DNA from 3 places in the Paraburkholderia sp. RL18-101-BIB-B genome. Region 3 is predicted to be linked to each of the others. Evidence: riboswitches for the same ligand, from Rfam matches in the RefSeq annotation. Region 3 holds a riboswitch; each other region holds the start of a gene.
What was found. Region 3 has a riboswitch for cobalamin ahead of P0D73_RS10845 (CbtB domain-containing protein). Riboswitches for the same ligand answer to the same signal wherever they lie in the genome.
Positions count from the first base shown of each region.

Region 1: another riboswitch for cobalamin. It lies ahead of cobA (uroporphyrinogen-III C-methyltransferase); the one in region 3 lies ahead of P0D73_RS10845 (CbtB domain-containing protein).
Region 2: another riboswitch for cobalamin. It lies ahead of P0D73_RS40500 (TonB-dependent receptor domain-containing protein); the one in region 3 lies ahead of P0D73_RS10845 (CbtB domain-containing protein).

Region 1 is NZ_JARESV010000070.1:5,958-11,614, reverse strand. Features, by position in the region: gene P0D73_RS42545 (cobyrinic acid a,c-diamide synthase CobB) at 1-771, opposite strand, end outside; gene cobO (cob(I)yrinic acid a,c-diamide adenosyltransferase) at 775-1,377, opposite strand; gene P0D73_RS42535 (cobalamin biosynthesis protein) at 1,389-1,832, opposite strand; gene cobA (uroporphyrinogen-III C-methyltransferase) at 1,829-2,602, opposite strand; cobalamin riboswitch at 2,841-3,092, opposite strand; cobalamin riboswitch at 3,160-3,440, shown strand; gene cobW (cobalamin biosynthesis protein CobW) at 3,640-4,731, shown strand; gene cobN (cobaltochelatase subunit CobN) at 4,738-5,657, shown strand, end outside.
Region 2 is NZ_JARESV010000059.1:10,550-16,206, reverse strand. Features, by position in the region: gene P0D73_RS40505 (FecCD family ABC transporter permease) at 1-984, opposite strand, end outside; gene P0D73_RS40500 (TonB-dependent receptor domain-containing protein) at 1,024-2,916, opposite strand; cobalamin riboswitch at 3,008-3,264, opposite strand; gene P0D73_RS40495 (ATPase) at 3,472-3,828, shown strand; gene P0D73_RS40490 (cell division protein ZapA) at 3,825-4,139, shown strand; RNA gene ssrS (6S RNA) at 4,266-4,447, shown strand; gene P0D73_RS40480 (EVE domain-containing protein) at 4,555-5,013, shown strand; gene P0D73_RS40475 (SIMPL domain-containing protein) at 5,201-5,657, shown strand, end outside.
Region 3 is NZ_JARESV010000005.1:40,188-45,844, reverse strand. Features, by position in the region: gene P0D73_RS10870 (alpha/beta hydrolase) at 1-76, shown strand, start outside; gene P0D73_RS10865 (MFS transporter) at 73-1,431, shown strand; gene P0D73_RS10860 (alpha/beta hydrolase) at 1,451-2,455, shown strand; gene P0D73_RS10855 (hypothetical protein) at 2,522-2,962, shown strand; gene P0D73_RS10850 (histidine phosphatase family protein) at 2,981-3,568, opposite strand; adenosylcobalamin (AdoCbl) riboswitch at 3,657-3,810, shown strand; gene P0D73_RS10845 (CbtB domain-containing protein) at 3,813-4,034, shown strand; gene P0D73_RS10840 (CbtA family protein) at 4,046-4,786, shown strand.

The DNA.
Region 1 (5,657 bases), on a different contig from region 3:
CAGCAGCGCGATGTTGGCCGGATAGATGAACGAGAATGCGGCGTCGCGCGCAATCGCAATCGTCTTGCCTTCCAGCAGGCGCGGCAGGACGTCCGATAAGGGCGCGCCGAATTCGACAGGCGGTGGCAGTTCGGCGAGCGCGGTGCGGCCTAGAGTGTCAGCGGCACGATCCAGGCGCGCGTCGAGATCGTCGATTTCGTCCGCCTGATGCAAGCCGAGGTGACGATCGGGCAGCGCGATTTCATCGCTGGCGGCAATGTGCCCGCACCAGCGCAACTCCGGCGGCAACGCTTCTTCGAGCATCTGCGCATGCCGCGCGGAGCCGACGCGATTGGCGAGCACGCCATAAAACGGCACCTGCGGCCGGAATTGCGCGAGACCGAAGGCGACCGCGCCGAAGGTCTGCGCCATCGCCTTCGCCGAAATCACCGCGAGCACCGGCACGCCGAACGTGGTGGCGAGATCGGCGCTGCTCGGCGTGCCGTCGAACAGACCCATCACGCCTTCGATCAGGATCAGATCGGCTTCGGCGGCCGCTTGCGCGAGCAGCGTGCGGCAGGCGGCTTCGCCCACCATCCATAGATCGAGTGAGAGCACGGGCGCGCCGCTCGCGCGCGCCAGAATCATCGGATCGAGAAAGTCCGGTCCGGTCTTGAAGACGCGCACGCGTCGCCCCAGCCGCCGATGGTAGCGCGCGAGACCCGCCGTGATCGTGGTCTTGCCTTGGCCCGACGCGGGCGCGCTGATGAACAGGGCGGGGCACGCGGCCATCGCTCAGAACTCCACGCCGCGCTGCGCTTTCACGCCTTGCTCGCGATACGGATGCTTGACGATGCGCATTTCGGTGACGAGATCGGCGGCTTCGATCAACGCGTCCGGCGCGTGGCGGCCGGTCACCACCACATGCAGCATGGGCGCGCGCGCGGTCAGCACCGCGAGGACTTCGTCCAGCGGCAGGTATTCGTACTTGAGTACCGTGTTCAGCTCGTCGAGGATCACCATCTGGTAATCGCCGCTCTCGATCATGCGGCGCGCTTCGTCCCAGCCTTTGCGCGCGGTCGCGATGTCGGCGTCGCGGTTCTGCGTGTTCCAGGTGTAGCCGTCGCCCATCGTGACGAAATCGCAGTTGGCGATCGCGCCGAGAAAGTCGCGCTCCGACGTGTGCAGCGCGCCCTTGATGAACTGCACGACACCCAGGCGCATGCCGTGGCCGAGCACGCGCACGGCCATGCCGAACGCGGCGGTGGTTTTGCCTTTGCCGGTGCCGGTGTTGACGATCAGCAGGCCTTTTTCGACGGTGGCGTTGGCCTGTTTTTTCTCGTGGCCTTCGCGGCGACGCTCGGTCATGCGTTGATGCGATTCGGGATCGGTCTTCATGGCAGGTCCTGTTACTGAGTGTCGTTGTTTGGGTGTTCACTATCGGCGTGCGCGGCGCTCGAAGCAATCGCCACGGTGACGCCGGCATGGACGGTTTTGCGCACGACGAGGCGGGCTCGATCCGCATTGAGCGCGCCGGGTTCGCCGAGCCCGGCAGTCGCGGCAAGCAGCGCACACGGCTCGCAAACACCGTCCACGCCGAGATGCTCGCGCACTGCCGCCGAAGGCTGCGCCACGGGCATCGACGCGATCTGATCAAGGCTGAAGAATGTCAGCGGCAGCGCATGACGTGCGCAAAATTCGAGCAGGCCCGTTTCGTCGGCTTTGGTATCGACCGAGGCCACGCTGCGGATTTCGTCGAACGAATGCGCGCCGAGCGCGGCGCGCACCGCGGCTTCGATCTGCGCAGCCGGGCTGTGCAAACGGCAACCGATGCCGACGCTCAGCGTTTTCATTGCGTATCCGTTCCGTCTGCGGGCGGCGTTGCAGCGTCGGCCTGCGCCGCCGCGCGCTCCAAGGCTAGCGACGCCACACCGCCGATCACCACGATCGCCGGCGAGCCGAGCCCGGCGCGCGCGACGATATCGGCGAATTCGCCGAGCCGGGCGAGCGCATGGCGTTGCCCGGGACGCGTGGCCGATTCGATCGCCGCGCACGGCGTGTCGGCGCTCATGCCGGCCGTGAGCAACGCGCCGACGATATCGTTGAGCCGCCGCATGCCCATGTAGATCACGAGCGTCATGCGGGTGGCCGCGAGCGCGGCCCAGTCCGGCTCGCCGCTGCCCGCGCCGTGTCCGGTGACGAACACCACGCCCTGCGCGTGATCGCGATGCGTGACGGGAATGCCGATCGCCGCGGGCGCCGCGATTCCCGCAGTAATGCCGTTGATGACTTCCACCTCGATGCCCGCCGCGTGCAGTGCCTGCTGTTCTTCGCCGCCACGGCCGAATACGAACGGATCGCCGCCTTTCAAACGCGCGACGCTGCGCCCGGCCCGCACATGTTCGAGCAACTGCGCGACGATGCCGTCCTGCGGCGTGGATGGATGGCCGCCGCGTTTGCCGACGTAGACGACGAGCGCGTCGGCACGCGCGAACTGCAGCACCTCGGGATTCACCAGATCGTCGACCAGCACCACGTCGGCCTGCGCCAATGCACGGGTCGCCTTGATGGTCATGAGCTCGACGTCGCCGGGGCCGGCGCCGATCAGCCAGGCGCGGGTCATCGCGGCGTGCATGGCGAGCGCCATGTCGTGACAAGCGGAAAGGGGTAAAGCGCGGACGGTCGCCAGGCGGCGGACTTTGGGGTCATGCGGTACGACGGATTCAGGCACGGCGCAATGTGTGGCGCGTAGCGATTCCAGCCGGAATCCGCATACGTGGACACACTATGTCGTGCTTCAGCGCCTTCACATCCGTCCCTCGCGGATTCCGGCGGCCGGCGGCGCGATGTTGCCCTGAGGTTCGCCGCCTCCGCGTCTGGCCGGTATCCGGGCTGGCGGCCTCATGCGCTTTGCCTTCCCGTCCGCATTCGCTGGAATGTGCTGGACAGTGGCATCGAAAAAACGCATGCGCGGCGCAAGACAACTCAAGATTGCGCCGCAGGTCGCTTACCGTTGCGGGGACAGCACAGGTTGAGCGCATGGAGCGCCGCCTGTTTCCCGTTTAACTGCACACGCGAATGCATGTGCGGGCACCAAACGCGCGCATACGATAGCACATGGCGCCCCGCCCGATAAGCGCTTGCGGCTTGCGGTTCCTTGACGGCACCGGGCCGCGGGCCTACACTCGCACGCACTTTGGTGCTCGTATGCGCGCTCGTGCGCATGCAGTTAAACGGGAAACAGGGTGCCCACCTGCCATGGATCGGGTCAACCTGTGCTGCCCCCGCAACGGTAAGCGAAATGTGGTGCTAAGTTCAGTTCATTAGCGCCGCGGAGCCGGCTTCGATGTCCACGCGCAAGGCCGCGTCGGCATATCACCACTGGGCGAGAAATCACTCGCCCGGGAAGGGGAAGCGGCGCTTTCGCCAGCCCGGATACCGGCCAGAATACGAAGGACGAACGCCGCGGGGATGCGGCGCTGCGTTCATGACCTCATTCCCGCTTTCTGTTTTTCTGTTGTCGCGGCAACGCCGTCGTTCGTCCCCGTGTTTTGTTATCGTCGTGGCTGGCCGGGCCTGTGCCTCGTTTTGCCCGGCGTAGGCAGATGGCCATACAGACACAGCGGCGTGCGCGTGCAACTCCTACGGATGGACCTCACGATGCAAACTCAAATGCGCAAGATCCCCGTCACCATCGTCACGGGCTTTCTCGGCAGCGGCAAGACCACGCTGCTGCGGCATATTCTTCAGCATGCGGGCGGCAAGCGCATCGCGGTGATCGTCAACGAGTTCGGCGAACTCGGCATCGACGGGGAAATCCTCAAGGGTTGCGGCATAGGTTGCGATGAAAACGGTGTCGAAACCGAAGGCCAACTGTATGAACTCGCGAACGGCTGCTTGTGCTGCACCGTGCAGGAAGAGTTTTTTCCGGTGATGGAAAAGCTCGTGGAACGCCGCGATCAGATCGATCACGTGCTGATCGAGACGTCGGGTCTCGCGTTGCCGAAGCCGCTGGTGCAGGCCTTCAACTGGCCGCAGATCAAGAACAGTTTCACCGTCGATGCCGTGGTCACCGTGGTGGACGGCCCGGCCGCCGCGAGCGGTCAGTTTGCCGACAACCCCGTCGCCGTGGATGCGCAACGCAAGGCCGATCCGAATCTCGATCACGAGTCGCCGTTGCACGAACTGTTTGAAGATCAGTTGTCCGCGGCCGATCTGGTGATTCTGAACAAGACGGATTTGCTCGACGACGCGCAGCAAAGCGCGGTTGAAGTGTTGCTCCGCGAGGAGATTCCGCCGCAAGTGAAGATCGTGCGCGCGCACATGGGGCAACTCGATCTGCACACGTTGCTGGGCCTCGAAGCGGCCTCGGAAGACACGATCCACTTGCGCCACGATCACCACGGTTCCGCCGACGACGCCGACCACCATCATGACGAATTCGACTCGGTGGTCGTGCAGGCGAATGTGTCGTCGCGCGAAGCGGTGATCGCTGCGTTGCAGCGTCTGGTCGAAACGAACACGATTTACCGCGTCAAAGGTTTCGCGGCGCTGCCGGGCGCGGTGATGCGTCTGGTGATCCAGGGCGTGGGCCGGCGCTTCGACAGCTATTTCGATCGACGCTGGCAGGCCGGCGAAAGCGGCCGGAGCCGCTTCGTGCTGATCGGCGAGGATCTCGATCAGGCCGCGTTGCAGCGCGCGTTCGACGCGGCGCTCGGCGTGCCGTCGAGCGTCGAAACGCAACAGGCGTAAGCGCTCATGCATCTGCTGCGTACCACGCCTGGCGGTTTTGTCGACGATACGCAAGGCGTGATCCGTATCGATCAGCAGCCCGCGGATATCGTGGTGCTCAGCTCCGCCGATACCACGCTGTCGCTGCTGGCGAGCGTTTTTCCGCGCCTGGGTGAGGGCTTCCCGAGCGTGCGGCTCGCGAACGTCACGTATTTGCGGCAATCGGCGTCGGTCGATTTCTATGTCGAAGACGTCTTGCAGCATGCACGCGTGGTGGTGGTCGATCACCTCGGCGGCGAGGCGTATTGGCCTTACGGCATCGAGCAGGTGGTGGCGCTCGCCGAGCGCAAGCAGCAGACGCTCGCGATGTTTTCCGGCGATCTGCAGGAAGATCCGAACCTGCTCGCGCGCAGCACCGCGAGCGCCGATCTGTGCCATCAGCTGTGGCGCTATCTGCGTGAAGGCGGCCCACAAAATGCCGAGGCGTTCCTGCGCTGTATCGCGCACCGTGTCTGCGGGTGGGGACGCGAACCGGCGCCGCCGCGCGCGTTGCCCGCCGCGACGCTCTACCATCCCGAGCGTGACACGCCGACGGTTGCCGATTGGCAGGCGCGCTGGCGGCGGGACGCGCCGGTCGCGGCGATCCTGTTCTACAAGGCGCATCTGCAGGCGGCCAATACGGCCGTGTTCGATGCGCTGATCGACGCGCTCGAATCGCAAGGTCTGAATCCGCTGCCGATCGCGATTACTTCGCTGAAAGATGCGATGAGCCGAGACGTCGTGCAGTCGCTGTGCGCGCAGCACGAGGTCGCGTTGGTGCTGAACACGACCGCCTTCGCCGCGTCCGCGATCGACGACCCCGAGCCACTTGCGCTCGCCGGCGACGCTCCGGTGTTCCAGGTGATCCTGAGCGGCGGCAATCGCGAGGATTGGGTCAAGGACAATCA
Region 2 (5,657 bases), on a different contig from region 3:
CGGCAGCTGCGCCGGCGCGATCACGGTACGCGCGATCAGGTCCGCGCCCATCACCGCGACGCCGCCGCCGAGCGCCGCGGCCGGCAGCAGCATGCGCTGATCGTTGCCGAACGCGAGCCGCAGCATGTGCGGCACGACCAGTCCGACAAAGCCGATGGTGCCCGCCGTCGTCACCGCCGCGGCCGCTGCCAGCGAAGCCACCAGATACACCCGCAAACGCAACGGCATCACGGCGACGCCCAACGCCTGCGCGGCGGCGTCGCCACGCAGCAGCACATTCAGACGCGGCGCGACAGGCACGATCGCAACCAGCACGATAGCGAGGGCGGCGAGCGCCGTCCAGGGCATCGTGCCGCCGTTGAGGTCGCCGGTCAGCCAGAACAGCATGCCGCGCAAGCGATTGTCGGGTGCGAGGTTGAGCAGCAAAGTAATGAGCGCGCCCCAGCCCGCAGCGATCACCGCGCCAGTCAACAGCAAGCGCGGCGACGTGTCCTGCGGCTCGCCGCGCCACAACTCGCGGCGCGCGAGGCCGAGCACCAGCAGGATCGACACGAATGCGCCGGCGAACGCGCTCGCGTCGACGATCCACCATGCGCAACCGGCGATCATCGCGATCAGCGCAAAGGTCGCCGCGCCGCCCGATACGCCCAACACGTAGGGCTCGGCGAGTGGATTGCGCAACAGCACTTGCAGCAACGCGCCGGCCAGCGCGAGCAACGCGCCGCAGGCGAAACCGGCCACTGCGCGCGGCAAGCGCAGCGTGCGGACGATCTCGGCGGCTAAGTCAGAAGAACCGACAGACGACGCATGCGACGGCATCAGCGCCGCCAGCACGCGCATCGGCGCAAGCGACACGCTGCCCAACGCAAGCGACGCCATCAACACCGCCAGCGCGATCACTGCGAGCGCAAGCCAGATCGCGGCCGCGCGCTTCGCGCTCATCACGCGCAGTGTCGCGGGCATCGAACTCGCGTGTCGGCTCATGTGTCGGCTCATCCGCACGACCTTAGCGAAGCGACTCGCTCACTGCTGCTGCCAACCAACCGTGAGATACGCACCGCGCCGCGGCGAGTTATACGAGTAGGCCGTTTCATAGTCCTTGTCCAACAGATTCTGGATTTGCGCGGCCACGTACCATGCTTTCGTGATGTTGTAGCGCGCCGACAGATTCACCACGCCATAGCCGCCCAGCTTGCCGCTGCTGTCATTGCTCGGGCCGCTCACGATCCACTCGCCGCCGACGCGCCACGCGGCGATGCTGCGGTTCACCGTCAGCGCACCGAAGCGCCGCGCACGCCGCACGAGGTCGGCATCGTTGTCGAGGTCGACGGGATTTTGCAGCGTCACCGACGCGCGCACGTCCGTCTTGCCGACATGGCCGCTCCACGATCCTTCGAGCCCCTGCACCTTTGCATGGCCGACGTTCTGTGCCAGATAGATACCGGGCGTCACCTGCTCATAGTTAATCAGATTCGCGTAGCGCGTCTGGAATGCGGTCAGGCGCATCACGCCGAGCGCATTGGACGCGTACTGCAGCGCGGCTTCGATCGAATGGCTGCGCTCCGGTTGGATCGACGGATTGCCGCTGAACGGATAGTACAGATCGTCGAAGCTGGGCGCGCGAAACGAATCCGAATAGCTTGCGGTCACCTTCCAATGGCCGGTGATGTCGAAGCCATAGCCGAGATAGTAACTGTTCGCTCCGCCGAAATCGGAATACTGGTCGCGCCGCACGTTGGCCTGAATCTGATTGCGCCCGAAGCGCCCCGTATAGCCGACGAAACCTGAATCCACATGCCGGTCGGGCGCCGCGAACGTATCCGAATCGAGGCTCTGATCGAGATGCTCATAGCCGACCTGCAACTTCTGCTGCGCGGCCAGCGCGAAATCGCTCTGCCATGTGTACTGGCGATTGTCGGTATCGAAGCGGCCGTTGTACACGCCGTTGGTATTCGACACGCTGCGGTCGTCACCTTCGGCGACGATGAAGTGCGTCGTCCACCAGTCGGTCAGCCTGCCGTTCGCGAACACCGAGACCTGGCGCACTTTGCTGTACAGGTTGTTCAGATCGGTCGGCACGCCGTACGCATTGTCGTAGCTGTTGTTGCCGTTCGACTGGAAGTAGCTGGCGCCGGCATCCCATTTGTCGTTGAACTTGTGGCGCAGCGAAGCCGAGATGCTCTCGTTCAGATAGCCGTTCGCATTCGGATTGGCGTTGGGCGCCTCACGTGGATTGAGCGACGAGAAGCCGTCGTCCTTCGACCGCGCGAGCGAAATGCTGAAGGTCGTCTTGCCGTCTTTATCCAATGCGCCGTTCACGCCTGCCTGCTGCGTCTGCGTGTGATAGCTGCCGTAGCCCAGCGAAAAATTGAAACGCGGCGGGTGGTCACCGCCCTCTTTCGTGAATACCTGCACCACGCCGCCAATCGCGCCCGAGCCGTACAACGCCGACACGTTGCCGTTCACCACCTCGACGTGATCGATCTGGTCGAGCGGAATCTGCGCGAGTTGCGGCGCACCCAGGCTCACCGAATCGACCCGCACGCCGTCGATCAGCAGCAGCGATTGCGTCGACGACGCGCCGCGCAAATAGAGGCTGGTCGTCGAACCAGGGCCACCTGTACGCGAGATTTGCGCGCCGGGCGCGAGTTGCAGGAGGCCGGGCAAATCGGTCGCGGTGGTGTCGGCGATATCCTGCTGATCGAACAGCGACGTCTGCGGGATCGCATCGGCGAGTGCTTGCGGCCCGCGCTCCGCGGTCACCACCACGGGCGACAGCACCGCCGAAGACGGCACGGCGGCCGATGAATCCGCCGCCGAGGACGAAGAAGAAGATGAAGGAGCAGCTTGCGCAGGCACGACGATCGGCAGGCCCGCGAAGGCGAGCAACGCCGCGCGGGCGAAGGGGGACAGCATGGGATGAAAGTCCTGTGGATAGCGTGCGCGGCCCGCTTCCCCGCAGGCCGATGCGTAACGAGGCGCCCGCGTATTTAACATTTTCGCGCGTGACGTGCCTCTCCCTCTGGCCGGTATCCGGGCTGGCGACACATCGATTCCGCCTTCCCACGCGTGACGCGCAGTGGCACACTCGCGAGTTGAACTTCCAACACGCGATCAGAATCGACTTGCATGACGAATGCGGTCGCTTACCGTTGCGGGGGCAGCGCAGGTTGACGCGTTCACGTGAACGGCGCGCCCTGCTTCCCGTTTAACTGCGCGCGCCGTTGAAAAGCGCACGCGGGCACCAGAGTGCGGCAAGTTTAGGAGCGGCCTCGGGGTCCGTCAACAATGCCGGGACCGTGGGCCATCTGTTCTGTTAAGTGCAGGCTATTGTCCGACGCGTGAGTACTTTTTCATCATATGGTCGATAAAAGCCTGCACAAAGCGATGTTGTTACGTCTCGAAACGAGACAATTGTCGGAACCTGCGACATTCCGCGCTAAAATGCGATGTCTTTAGAGGACGCAGCACATGCTCACCGAACTCGAAACACTTTCACAGAATATCGGCAAGCTGATTGCGATCAGCCAACGCCACAATGAAGCGCGACTCGCGCTCGAAGAGCAGCTCGCCCACTCGCGCGCCGAAGTCGAAGCCACGCGCACGGAACTTGCGATGCTGCGCGAGGAACGTAACGCGCTGCAGGCGGAACGCGACGCGCTATCGGCGAAGATCGACGACGCACAGGTACGCCTGAATGCGATTCTCGAGAAGCTGCCGCGTGCCCGCGCGAACAGCGAGCCGGACAACCAGCTCGATCTGCTCGAGCCGGCTCAGCACGAAGTCGAAGCTGAGAGCGACGTGACCCGCCACGGAGAAAATGCATGACCACCAAGCAGATCGAAGTATCGATTCTCGGCGTGCCCTATCGCCTCGCCTGCTCGCCGGAAACGGAAGCGGCGCTGCTCGAAGCGGTCGCACGCGTCGACGCCGAAATGTCGAAGATCCGCAATAACAGCAACGTGCGCGGCACGGATCGCATTGCTGTCATGGCTGCGCTGTCGCTGGCATCGGAACTGCTTAGACTGCAATCGAGCGTGAGGCACGGAGAAGCATTTCCCGCTGAAGAAATCCGGCGTACAATGCATCAAATGAACGAACAGCTGGGTACTGTGATTGAGCAGTACAGCATGCAGTAAGGGTCGTGTGTTATCGTGCTGCCGGTCCTGAGATCGGCAGCGGATTCAAACGGAGTGCGTGAGCACAAGGCGTGCAAGATTCAGCAAACGTTTGAGTTCAATCGGTAGTTCAGCTTCATCGGTTTAGCTTCCCTGCCTGGTTCGCCAAGGTCATATATTCCTTGAACCAATGCCATGTGCACGGTTGCGGAAATTTGTAGCACGGGTGTGCGCGTCACTCTGTCTGATGTACCCGAAGTGTTGCTAACTGCGACCAATTCTGAACCCCCGGTTCAGGATGCCGGCCTAGCGGCTAAGGCGGGGACCTTATTTAGAACGGCATCGGACTTCGGTTCGGTGCCGTTTTTCTTTGGGCGCTGTTTTTTGTACGCCGGTTTCTTCCGCATCTTCAACCCCTTAACGTTCAATTCGATTCATGCGCTACTGGCTAATGAAGTCCGAACCGGACGAAGCAAGCATCGATCATCTCGCCAACGCACCGCATCGCACGTTGCCGTGGACCGGCGTGCGCAACTATCAGGCGCGCAACTTCATGCGCGACATGATGCAGGTCGGCGACGGTGTGCTGTTCTATCACTCGAGCTGTCCCGAGCCCGGCATCGCGGGAATCGCCGAGGTATCGTCCACCGCGTATCCGGACCCCACGCAGTTCGATAAGAAGAGTCCCTACTACGACGCGAAGTCGTCGCAGGAAACGCCGCGCTGGGTGCTCGTCGATGTGGTGTTCAAGAAGAAGATCCCGCTGATTCCGCTCGCCGCGCTGCGCGAGCATGACGAACTCAAGGACATGCGCGTGCTCGCCAAAGGCAACCGCCTGTCGATCACGCCAGTGACCGAAGCCGAATGGCGCTTCATCACCAAGCGGCTCGCTTGAGCTTGCATGCTTGATGGATGCGCAACGCGTATTCATGCACACGCAAACGTTAAAGCAACGTCAAACCGGGGAACCAAGCTCAGGTTACAAGCGCCTAACGGACTCAAAAACGGGACTCGCAAACGCCGTGCCATTGCGCGGCGCTTGCCCCGATCGTGCACAACCTGTTCAAGCAAGGAGTCCAACAATGACGAAAAACACCGCACGTGCACTCGCTTTCGCTCTCGTCTGCGCTGCGCCTGCCGCGCTCGCACTGACGCCGGCAGGCGCACGCGCGCAAGGCGTCATGCAGTATCAGCCGGCCGGCGTGCTGTCGCTGAACGCGCAGGCCAGCGCGGAAGTGCCGCAAGACGTCGTCGATATCACGCTGTTCTACGAGCAGGAAGCGAGCGATCCGTCGGCGCTCACGGCAACGCTGAACCAGCGCGCCGATTCGGCGCTGCAAAAGGCCAAGGGTGTGAACGGCGTAACGGCACGCACGGGTTCGTTCTCGATCTATCCGTCCACCGACCGTGACGGGCGCATTTCCGCATGGCGCGGCCGCACGGAGATCGTGCTCGAATCGCACGACTTCGCCGCGGTTTCGAAACTCGCGGGTCAAATGGCATCGATCATGCAGGTCGGCAACGTGCAGTTCTCGCTCT
Region 3 (5,657 bases):
GCACAACGGCGCGCGCATGCTGACGTCGGTGTGCGCGCTGGCGGCGATGTTCGACACTCCGGGATGCGAGCAATGAGCGAAGCGACCTTCAATCAGCGCGCCGGTACCGCGTCCGAAGGCGACGCGTCGAACGGCTTGAGTCCGTCGATGGTGCGGCGCGCGATCTTCGCCTCCGTCCTCGGTAACGGCTTAGAGTGGTTCGACTTTCTGATCTACGGCTACTTCGCGAAGATCATCGCGCAAGTGTTCTTTCCCGGCGGCAGTGGATTCGTGTCGATCATGCTGACGCTCGCCACGTTCGCCGTCGGTTTCATCGTGCGGCCGATCGGCGGCATTCTGCTCGGCATCTACGCGGACCGCGCGGGGCGCCGCAAAGCGCTTTCGCTGCTGATCATTTCGATGGCGGCCAGCACGCTGCTGATGGGTCTCACGCCGGGCTATGCGCGCATTGGCATCGCGGCGCCGCTGCTGGTGGTGCTCGCGCGCCTGTTGCAAGGGCTCTCCGTGGGCGGACAGTTCGCGACGGCATCGGCGATGCTGGTCGAGTATGCGCCGCCGCACAAGAAGATGTTTTACGGCAGCTTCAATATGTCGGCGCAGGCGTTCGCGTTGCTGCTGTCGTCCGGGGTCGGCTATCTGCTGACCACGCAACTCACGCATGAGCAACTGGTGGCGTGGGGCTGGCGTCTGCCGTTTCTGTTCGGCGCGTTGGCGGGGCCGTTTGGCTTTTACATCCGGCATCGCGTGGCCGAATCGCCGGAGTTCGAGCGGCTGCTCGATCACAAGGACAAACCGCCGCGCGTCACGATCCGTCAGTTCTTCCGCGACAACGGCGATGCGGCGATCTGCGCGATGGGCGTGATCATCATCGGGGCGGCGACCAATTATGTGTGGCACTCGTATCTGTCGTTGTATGTCGAACGGCAATTGCATTTGCCGCTCTCCACCGCGTTGCTCGGCGCGTTCGTGTCCGGCGTGCTGAATCTGTTTCTGTTTCCGCTGTCGGGCAAGCTCGCCGATCGTTATGGCGCGTACAGGCTGTTCTATCCGATCGTGATCGCGTGGATGCTCTGCGTGTATCCGCTGTATCACTTCGTCGTGACGAACCCGACGCCGGGGCATCTGTTCATCGCGCAGATGATCGCCACGGTGTTCCTCGCCGCAATGTCCGGTGCGCATCCCGGCATGCTCGCGACATTGTTCCCGGTGCGCAGCCGTTCGGCGGGCGTAGCGCTCTCGTACAACATCGCGGTGACGCTGTTCGGCGGCATGGCGCCGCTCACCATCACCGCCTTGACGCGCGTGACCGGCAGCAGCCTCACGCCCGCGTTCTACCTGATTTTTGCCGGCTTCGTGTCGCTCGCGATGGTGTACTTCACGCGCGCCGGACGCATGTCGGGCGGCGCGGCGGCGAGGCCCGCCACCCATTGATCAACCACGAGCCTATTGCATGACCCAGCCTTTCATCACAGACGACGAACGCGCGCCGAATGAACATCCGGTCGCTGTTGTCGCAAGCCGGCATCTGAGCGTCACGACGCAAGCCGGCAGCGGCACCGTGCCCGTGTTTTCGAACGGCGACTGGCTAGCGCCGACGCGCGAAGTCCAACGCGCCGTGATTCTGATTCATGGCCGCCTGCGCAACGGCGACACGTATTTCGAACTCGCGCAGCGTTCGTGCGCGCTCGCCGGCGGCAGTGCGGCCGATACGCTGCTGATCGTGCCGCAGTTTCTCGCGACGGCGGATGTCGAGGCGCACGAGGTGCCGCCGTCCACGTTGCATTGGGACTGGACGAGCTGGATGGGCGGGGAGAACGCGGAAGGTCCCGCGCCGATCAGTTCGTTCGATGTGCTCGACGCCATTCTGCATACGCTTGCTTCGCGCGAGCAGTTCGCGTCGCTTGCCGAGGTGGTGATCGCGGGGCACTCGGGCGGCGCACAAGTCGTGCAGCGCTATGCGGTGGTGGCGCGCGACGAGGCGCCGCTCGCGGCGCGCGGCATCGCGCTGCGCTACGTGGTCGCGAATCCTTCGTCGTATGTGTACTTCGATGCGATGCGGCCGGTTGCGTCCGGCGAATTCGCGGCGTTCGATCGGGCGATGTGTCCGTCGTTCAATCGCTGGAAATATGGGCTCGAGGATTTGCCGGGCTATGCGGGCGACGCGGCTTCTGCCGCAGCGCTCGAAGCGCGTTACGCGCAGCGTGACGTCACCGTGCTGCTCGGCGGCGCGGATTGCGATCCGCAGCATCCGGCGCTCGACCGTTCATGCGCCGCGCTGACGCAAGGGGAACACCGGCTCGGGCGCGGGCTGGCTTATGCGCGCTATATGGCGTTGCGGCATCCGGAAGGATTGGCGAAGCACCGGACGTATGTGATCGATGGTGTCGGGCACGATGCCAAGGGGATTTTTGCTTCGGCGCAGGGGCTGGCGGCTTTGTTTGGTACTGGGCTGTGAGTGCGCATGGGCACGAAGCGTGCTACCGCGCTAATACCTGTGAGTGACTTCAAGGACCGCGCCGACATGAATAGAATCCGAATACTTGCCACCGCGCTTGCCGCTGCATCGCTAGGCGCGTTGCTGACCGGCAGCGCATATGGCGACGATGCGCCTAGCCCGTGTACCTCACTGAAACGGATCGTCGCGGCCGCCCCTGGCGGGCTCGCTTCATTGACGCCGGACGATGGCAAGGGCGTCGCGCAACCTTACGGCGACGACGCGCAATGTTCGGCGAGCCGCGGTGCGTATCAATGCAGCTGGACGCCGCATCACGACGCCGGTTCGAATGCCGACGCGCTGCAAGCAGTCGCAGCGGACATCGCGTCGTGTCTGCCGGACGCCACGCACGATCAGAATTCGCCGGGACGTCAGCACTTTTATCTGGGTGCGAAGGGCAAGCGGACCGACATCACGCTGACGCCGACCGGTTCGAACAAGCTGCGTCTGGTGGTGTCGGGTAAGTAAGCCGCCGCACGAAGGTGGCTAGTGTGACGCCGGCCACCATGTCCAGCCGCGCGACGAGCGCCGTAACTCGATCATCGAAAGCGGCGCGATTTCAATGCGCGGAAACACGGCGGGCGATGCCCCTAGCGCATGCACGATCGCTGCCCGGAGCACCGGCGCATGGGTGACGGCGATCACGTCGAGCGCATGATTCGGTGCACGATCCTTCGCGCCGTTTAGCGCGTCGAGCCATTCTCCTACCCGTTTCACGAGTTGACTGAACGACTCGCCGCCGTGCGGCGCGGCGTCGGGATCGCGCGCCCATGCGGCGAGGTCTTGCGGCGCTTTGGCAGCGAGGTCGGCCAACCGCCGCCCCTGCCATGCGCCGTAGTTCATATCCGCCAGACCGGCGTCGACCGATGCCGCGAGGCCCAGGGCGGCTGCCGTCTCGCGCGTGCAGGCGGCCGGGCTGACGAAAGCGTCCGCGTCGTCCGCGATCTCCAGACGCGTACGCGCCGCTTGGGCTTCGGCGAGGCCGCGGGCGTCGAGCGGGTCGTCGGCGGGAAAACGGCCTGCGCGCTGGGCGGCGGTCGATGCGTGGCTGATCAGTAACAGCCGAGTGTCCATTCTGTTCATGTCCTGTGAAGCCGCGCCCCGAAGGCGAACGCGAGCGGGATGAAGCGTACGTTTTGCGTTGCCGGGTGCCGAAGTTTAGCGCGTAGAATAGCGGGACTGCGAAGCGCGGAAGCCGGTGAGAGCCCGGCGCGGTCGCGCCACTGTAATCGGCAGCACAAGCCGAAAGCCAGACCTGAGCTTCGCACCAATCCTCTGCAATGACTATCGGGGCGCGTTACCCCAGGAGATGTCCATCATGAACGACGCTGTTTTCGATCCCGCCAACCAGCCTGTTGCTCAACCCACGCCGATTCCGCTGCGCGAGTTGTTGCCCTGGGTCGTGTTCGGCGGTTTGCTGTTGTTGCTCGCGCTTTACTTCGTGGGTGCGGAACAGGGCGCCACCTCGCTGGTGCCGGGCATGTACGTGCATGAGTTCGTGCACGACGGCCGCCATCTGCTCGGCTTTCCCTGCCACTAACGGAGTCGACCATGGTTGGTAAATTGTTGGTACGCGGGATGCTTGCAGGCATCGCCGCGGGACTGCTCACGTTCGGCTTTGCCCGGGTGGTGGGCGAGCCGCAGGTGAATCAGGCGATTTCGTTTGAAGAAAAAGCCGACGCCGCGAAGGGCGAGGCCGCTGAACCCGAGATTGTGAGCCGCGATACGCAGCGGGGTATCGGCCTGTTGACTGGCGTGGTGACTTACGGCGCGGCATTCGGCGGGCTGTTCTCGCTGGTGTTCGCGTACGCCTATGGACGAGTGGGCGCATTGAGCCCGCGCGCGTTGTCCGCGTGGCTTGCGCTTGGCGCGTTCATTGCGCTGGCGGTCGTGCCGAATCTGAAGTATCCGGCGAACCCGCCTTCGGTCGGCGACCCTGAAACGATTGGGACGCGGACGGGTTTGTTCTTCCTGATGATTGCGATATCGCTGGCCGCGATGGTGTTTTCGCTCAAGGTGCGGCGCCGTGCGGCTATGAAGCTTGGCGCGTGGAACGGCTCGATTGTGGGGGCGGCGGTGTTCATCGTGATCATCGCCGCGGTGCAGTTGTCGATGCCCACGATCAACGAAGTGCCGGAGGCTTTCCCGGCGGTGCTGCTGTGGAAATTCCGCGTCGCGGCGCTGGGCATGCAGGCGATTATGTGGGCGACGATCGGGCTGCTGTTTGGGGCGCTGGTTGAGCGGAGTGCGTTTATGCGGGTGGGGGGAAGGTCGGCGGTGAAGTCGGTTTGATGCTTTGGATTTGGTGAGCGCAACAGGTTTGGTGGTTGCGCTCCGCGTCTTGCTCTCGCACTTCGCTCTCCGTGCTTTGCGCGCAGTGGTCAAGAAGGGTTCTGCGTCAAGGAGTTGGGGCGGTTGTGGGGTGGTTATCCACAGGCTTGCGAACAATTTCTGTTGATAACTTTGCGCGCGCGACACTGCGCCCAAATGAATACTTTCAACCAGATGGCGAGAGGATGCTGAACCGGCAGTTTGTCGTGGAGAGTACTTGACCACATTGCCGCCTAGCCGTGGCTCAACTGGACTTTCTTTCATCACGTCAGCAAGGGACGCGTTACACCCGGCACGCACTTGGATTGAAGTCCTTGAGCAGCGACCCACAGAAATGTCCGCGCGACAGCGCTAGTACCCGCAACCATATCGCGTGAACCTTCCGGGCGAATCCGGTTCCCCCTTTCTGTCTGCAAAGTCACTTGTCCCTGAGGACTATCCAGCTCCCTCAGCAACCCCCGTCGTATCTGCGCGTTCCAAGCATGGCTGCCTTGGCCCGCCTCGTGCGAGTTTTTTTCTGCGCTGACTGGACAGAATATCGCTGGGTGTGATTTCCGGGGCACTGCATGAACCTTTGGGACAACCTGGATTGCCCTTTCCGTAGTTGAAAAATTCGGCGTGGCGCACTCCACTCACCTAGCACAGAATCGTCCTCGCATACCTCAAAAAAAGTTACCCAAATTTCTGCTTTCCATTAAGCATTTTCCTGGTTATGCGAAGTACCTATCTATTTAATCGGTTTGACCAGATTTTACAGTCGTCTTATATACGCATCATAAAAGTCACTTTGATAATGGAGAACGTGAATTTTTGAACGGGGGCGGCGTATGAA